2 regions of the Rhizobium sp. NLR22b genome follow, and region 1 is predicted to be linked to the other one. Evidence: riboswitches for the same ligand, from Rfam matches in the RefSeq annotation. Region 1 holds a riboswitch; the other holds the start of a gene.
What was found. A riboswitch is a leader RNA that binds a small molecule or an ion and turns the genes downstream of it on or off. The one in region 1 is predicted to bind FMN.
Positions count from the first base shown of each region.

Region 2: it holds a riboswitch for FMN, as region 1 does, so the genes downstream of both, HJC00_RS12960 (6,7-dimethyl-8-ribityllumazine synthase) here and HJC00_RS21830 (DMT family transporter) in region 1, are expected to answer to the same signal.

Region 1 covers NZ_JABDWM010000014.1:56,271-59,564, forward strand. Annotated here, with positions in the region: gene lon (endopeptidase La) at 1-479, shown strand, start outside; gene hupB (DNA-binding protein HupB) at 686-961, shown strand; FMN riboswitch at 1,079-1,230, shown strand; gene HJC00_RS21830 (DMT family transporter) at 1,424-2,323, shown strand; gene HJC00_RS21835 (esterase-like activity of phytase family protein) at 2,418-3,294, shown strand, end outside.
Region 2 covers NZ_JABDWM010000007.1:34,469-37,762, forward strand. Annotated here, with positions in the region: gene HJC00_RS12950 (DUF1194 domain-containing protein) at 1-466, shown strand, start outside; gene HJC00_RS12955 (VOC family protein) at 599-1,288, opposite strand; gene HJC00_RS12960 (6,7-dimethyl-8-ribityllumazine synthase) at 1,589-2,023, opposite strand; FMN riboswitch at 2,103-2,245, opposite strand; gene HJC00_RS12965 (SRPBCC domain-containing protein) at 2,709-3,155, shown strand.

The DNA of each region.
Region 1 (3,294 bases):
GCTCGCGCGCTGTCGATTTCGGCATCGAACCGCCTATGTTCGAAAAGAACGACATCCACGTGCACGTGCCGGAAGGGGCGACGCCGAAGGATGGCCCGTCGGCCGGTGTCGCCATGGCAACCGCCATTGTCTCGATCATGACCGGCATCCCGGTCAACAAGCATGTGGCCATGACCGGTGAAATCACCCTCCGCGGCCGTGTGCTGCCGATCGGCGGCCTCAAGGAAAAGCTGCTAGCAGCGCTTCGCGGCGGCATCAAGAAGGTGCTGATTCCGGAGGAGAACGCCAAGGACCTGGCGGAGATTCCGGACAATGTGAAGAACAACATGGAGATCATTCCGGTCTCGCGGATGGGCGAGGTGATCAAGCACGCGCTGATCCGGCGGCCGGAGCCGATCGAGTGGGATGGGACGGTGGAAACGCCCGTCATCACTTCGGTCGAAGGCCTCGATGACACGGGCGCAACCATAGCGCATTGAGTGGCATTTGCCACATTTGTGCCCTATTGGCGCAAAAGACGCAAAAAGGCTGGCGGAAACGCCAGCCTTTTTTGTGAAAACGTCATGGAGACGCTTGCTTTTCCTTGATTTGCAGGGCTTTTGGGTTCCCGGCGGGCCTGATGAAACCTAATCTGCGCCTAGCTTAGATTTGAGTCGTTTCATACCATTTAGAAAGGGGTGGAAACATGAACAAGAATGAACTCGTGTCCGCAGTCGCCGAAAAGGCAGGACTGACGAAGTCTGACGCGGCTTCCGCTGTTGACGCGGTTTTTGACGTTGTCCAGGCCGAACTCAAGAACAAGGGCGACATCCGCCTCGCTGGTTTCGGCAGCTTCACCGTTTCTCATCGCGCTGCAACGAAGGGCCGTAACCCGTCGACCGGCGCTGAAGTCGATATCCCGGCTCGCAACGTTCCGAAGTTCACGCCCGGCAAGGGCCTGAAGGACGCCGTCAACGGCTGATTTGATCGTCCGCCGGCCGTAAACGAGAACGGTTGAGCAGGATTTCGAGGGGTTCGGCGCGCCGGACCCCTTTTTGTTTTGCCGCTTGCCGCAGGCAGCGCTTTGTTTTACGAACGGTGCTGTTCTCAGGGCGGGGTGAAAGTCCCCACCGGCGGTAAGGGCTGCGGCCCGAGCCCGCGAGCGCCTTCCGAGGCTTTGGCAGGGGAAGGGTCAGCAGATCCGGTGCGATTCCGGAGCCGACGGTATAGTCCGGATGAAAGAGAATGAGCATGGCCGCGAGCGGGCAGGGGACTGCCGGCGTCTGCGCACCGTCGCCTCATGCGTCCTGATTTATGTTGGTCGCCTGCATAATTCCCTAAATCGGAATCGATTTGAGGATGAAATTATGCAGCAATTAAAAGCGCTACAGCGTCCTTTGCGCGTCTGGAAAGACGCGCGGCGCTGTAGTTCTGGGTGGAAGACATGAATCAGAATTCCCTTACAATGCAGCGTTCCCGCGCCTTTGCTGGCGCTGCTTTCATGGTGCTTGGAGGCGTCGCTTTCTCGCTGCTCAACGTCGTCACCCAATGGCTGACCATGAAGCTCGCCTTTCCGCCAGCCTCTGCTGCTTTCTGGCAATATGCCTTCGCCTTCCTCTTCTCCTTGCCCTTCCTGCGCAAATCCGGCCTTGCGGCTATGCGTACGAACTATCCCTGGCGGCACGTCGTGCGCGTCGTCTTTGCCGCGCTCGGCGTCGAGGCCTGGGTTTCCGGTCTTGCCTCAGTGCCGATCTGGCAGGCGATCGCGCTGGTCATGACCTCACCCTTCTTCATCATTCTCGGTGCCCGCCTGTTCCTCGGTGAGCGCGTCGGCGCGGCCCGCTGGGCAGCGACCGGTGTCGGCTTTGCCGGCGCCATGATCATCCTCCAGCCATGGTCGGACAGCTTCACCTGGGCAGCGCTCCTGCCGGTACTCTCGGCACTGCTCTGGGGTGCCTCGTCGCTCATCACCAAGAGCCTGACCGGTATCGAGAGGCCGGAGACCATCATCGTCTGGTTGTTGGTGCTGCTGACGCCGATCAACGGCGGTCTGGCGCTTGCTGCGGGCTTCGCAGTGCCGCCAGGCACGACACTCGCGCTCTTCCTTCTGGCAGGCCTCCTGACGGTCGTGGCGCAGTATCTGCTGACCCTTGCCTATGCCAGCGCCGACGCCGCCTATGTCCAGCCCTTCGATGACCTGAAGCTGCCGCTCAACGTGCTCGCCGGCTGGCTGTTCTTCGGCTATGCGCCCGCCGGCTATCTGTGGCTGGGCGCTGCACTCATTCTTTCCGCGTCGCTCTTCATCATGAGGAACGAGATGCGTCGGGAAAAACAGGCAGCCTGACGCCGACCCTCTGAAATTTCGGGGGCTGTCATGTCTCTGTCATAGCGGTCCCGCAAACCCCTCTGTTCGATCTTTTTGGACATTGGGGGTTTCCATGACAGTTTCATCCCGCAAGGCAGCGCTCGCTGCCGTGCTTCTCGCATCCGTGGCCTTCCCGGCTGCGGCCGAGCCGGTTTTCAACCGCATCGCCTCTTTCCCGGTCGCTCAGAACCTGCCTGGTGACAAGGACAAGCTGTCGCCGACATCCGCAGAAATCATCACCGCGACCGACGACGGCAACACCCTGATCTATAGCGACAGCCCGTTCGATGCGATCGGCTTCATCGACATCACCGACGCCAGGGTTCCGAGGGCCGGCGGCGCGCTGATGATGGATGGCGAGCCGACATCGGTCACCTCGAGTGCCGGCAAGGCGCTGGTTGCCGTCAATACCTCCGAAAGCAAGGCCAGGCCCTCCGGCCGCCTCGCAATCGTCGACGTAGCGACAAAGAAGATCGAGAACACCTGCGATCTCGGCGGCCAGCCGGATTCCATCGCCCTCAACAAGGACAAGACGCTCGGTGCCATCGCGATCGAAAACGAGCGCGACGAAGACGTCAATGACGGCAAGATCCCGCAGATGCCGGCGGGCGACCTCGCCGTTTTCCAGGTCAAGAACGGCACCGTCGATTGCGGCACCATCAGGCATGTGGCGCTGACCGGCCTTGGCGGTGTCGCCCCTGAAGACCCGGAGCCGGAATTCGTTGCCTTCAACGGGCAGAACGAGATTGCGCTGACGCTGCAGGACAACAACGAGATCGTCATCATCGATGCCAACACGGCTCAGGTGAAGGCCCACTTCTCCGCCGGCAGCGTTGATCTCTCAGGCATCGACACCAAACGCGACGGCGCCCTGAAATTCTCGAGCGAATCGAAGGGCGTCCTGCGCGAGCCTGATGCCGTGAAGTGGCTGGACGACAACCGCCTCGTCA
Region 2 (3,294 bases), on a different contig from region 1:
CGACAAGCTCGATGCCCGGCCGATCGCCACGCAACGACGCACCTCGATCTCCACCGCCATCGATCAGGGCGCCAGCATGATCATCACCGGTCCCTTTCGCGGCAGGCGCGAGGTGATCGACATTTCCGGCGACGGCCCCAACAATTCCGGCGATCCTGTCACACCCGCCCGCGACAAGGCGGTGGCATCAGGCATGATCATCAACGGGCTGACCATCATGCTGCGTCCTTCCGATGCACCCGGCGGGCTCGACAAATATTATGCCGATTGCGTGATCGGCGGCCCCGGCAGCTTCGTGCTGCCGGTCAACAAGATCGAGGATTTCGCCATCGCCGTGCGCCGAAAGCTGGTGCTCGAGATCAGCGGCATTTCCCCGTCGCCTGGGGTGGAGAGGATCGCCGCCGACGCGCCGACGACGGATTGTCTGATCGGCGAGAAGCAGTGGCGGGATATATTTGATCGATGAGGTGCGGGCTATGGCGCGCGACTTGGGACGAGCAGAGACGGGGGTGCCGCATGGCACCCCTAGAAAGGAAAGAAGCCTCGCCCTGAGGGGCTCGAAGGCGAAGCGGGTACTCCCAGCGTCTGTCGCCGCAACCTACAACGGCAGCTGCCTGCCGGCCTGCTCGCTGACCATGTATTCGGCGTACCAGTCCGGCCAGTTCTCGTCATGCTTGCCGCCGTTGCGTTTCTCGTGTTCGCCGTGGGCTTGGGCGGCGCGGCGGAGTGCCGCCGCAAGGTCGCTCGATGTCGAGAAGGCCGTCTCATCGGCGTCGATGCGTCCCGGCAGGCGGGTGGTGACTTCCTGAAACAACCAGCCGTTGCCATCCGGATCCTTGAAGGAGGCGAAGGAACGGTAGCTGCGGTGCTCGGGGTCGCGGCCGGCGACGCGCAGGCGGCCGAAGAGATAGGGCTCGTCCGTGCCGGCATAGACGCCCGATGCGTCGTGGAAGACCTCGCTCACCTCGACGCCGCGGGCGATGAGATCGCGCCGCGCGGCCTCGATGTCGGAGACGATCAGGTAGAGCCCTTGCGCTGAGCCGGGGGCGGCGGCCGTGACGTTCCTGCCGAAGATGATGGCGCAGCCGGAGCCCGGCGGGGTGAACTGAATCACCCGGAAATCGACATCATTGGCAAAGTCGGCGTCGAGCCTCCAGCCCAGGTTCTCATAAAAGCGTTTGGCGCGGTCGACGTCGGAAACGGGGATGACGACCACTTCGAGCTTGGTGTCGATCGGCCGTGTTTCTGGAATTTCGATGGGGGTTTCACTGCGCATTGCATTGCTCATCTTCAGCTCCCTTGAGGTTTGGACGCATTAAGAATGGCGATACATGTCGGGATCGAGTGGACCACAGCGTGGGGTGGGCGTCGAATCAATTATTCTGCTGTTGGAGAAGACGGCGGGCTTCTCCCGCCGTCAGTTTGTCGACAAGCCCGTCCTCTATTTGGCGTCGTCCTCGGCCTTGGCCGATGATCTGCTGCACCTGATGTAGATGCTCGGGACAAACCCGAGCATGACGAAAGAGCGGTTGGCCGACTTCGTCAGTTGGGGGATAGCGGACCGATCCTGCGCCTGTCGCGCGGGCTTCTATGCCGCAAGGGCGGCGCGCGTTTTGCCGATCATCAGGGCGGCGCGTGCCGCCTCGCGGCCTTTCTCGACGAAGTGCGCGCGATAGATCTGGGTATGGTGTTCCGTCTCCTGATACTGGTGCGGTGTCAGCGAAACGGATAGCACCGGCACGCCCGTATCCATGCCGGCACGCATCAGGCCGTCGACGACGGCCTGGGCGACGAATTCGTGGCGGTAGATCCCGCCGTCGACGACGAAGGCAGCGGCGATGACGGCGGCGTAACGTCCGGTCGCGGCAAGATCGCGCGACAAAAGCGGCATTTCGAAAGCGCCGGGGACATCGAATATGTCGATCTGTTCGGCGGGAACAAGCTGTTGGAAGCCTTCAAGCGCACGGTCGACGATATCGGCGTGCCAGCCGGCTTTGACGAAGGCATAACGGGTGGGTGTCATGGTAATCTCCTTTGGCGTACAGACACATCACCCAAGGCGATCACGAGCATCCGCCGCCAGCCCGGAGGGCAGCAGCAGCGCACGTTCTCTTTCATCCGGACTATGACCGTCGGCTCAGGCATCTCACCTGATCTGCTGACCCTTCCGAGGAAGGCGCTCGCGGGCTCGCAATCGAAACTGCATACCGCCGGTAGGGACTTTCACCCCGCCCTGAGAACGGCGCGGACAATAGGGGCAAGGCGGCGGGCTGGCAATAGGGTAAGATGGTTTCCGGATGGGTGCGTTGGTGTGTCCTCTAATATGGCCATTTGCCTTTCGCTGCAGCTCAAGGCGTTCATCGCTTTCGCTCCCCGCCCCTCATCTGCCTGCCGGGCTTCTTTTCCCCGCTGGGGAGAAGGGGAATCGCGGCGGGCGCCTCGCTCCATTTGAGATGTTTGCGGTAGGTATGGTCACCGTGAGGCTTGCTTCCCCTTCGCCCCAGCGGGGAAAAGAAGCCCGTCAGGGCAGATGAGGGGGTGAGCGACGATGGGAGCGAATGCGCTGAGCGTCAGCGAAGGGCACATGCTCCACCACCCTTGTTGAGCACGCCCTTCCGCCTACATGCTTCTGCTGAGGAATATCCATGTCGAAAAAGCATGCTGCTCCGCCTCACTGAGGGGTAGAGCAGCAACCATGGGAGAGAGCGATGCCAGAATCTTTCGTCGTGCGCCGCGAGACGCATCTTGCAGCGCCGCCGGCGGCGGTGTTTGCGCTGATGACCGATCCGGAGAAGATCCTGCGCTGGATGGGGACGGAGGCCGAGGTCGAGCCGGAGCCCGGCGGGCTCTATCTCGTCAACGTCACCGGCGCCCGTTTTGCGCGCGGCTCGTTTCGCGAGGTGGTGCCGGTGCATCGGCTTGCCTACAGCTTCGGCTGGGACGGCAGCGAGGTGGTGCCGCCCGGGTCGAGTCTGGTCGAGATCGACCTGATCGAACAGGGAGGCGGGACGCTTTTGCGGCTCACCCATAGCGGCCTGCCGAGTGCGGAGCAGTGCGCTGGCCACGAGGAAGGCTGGGCGCATTACCTCGGACGGCTCACCGAGGTCGCCGCCGGGCGCAACCCCGGTCCAGATCCATTTTACGGCAGGAGATGAACGGTTTTCGGCAGGCGGCGGGACGCCCCTCAAGCGCTTGACGCTACGGGAAGAACGGTTTGCCGCGGTCAAAAAAGTGCTGCTTTTTCGTCCGCAAACATGAACGTACAGTTCATCTCCAGTTCAATTTGGCGGTCCT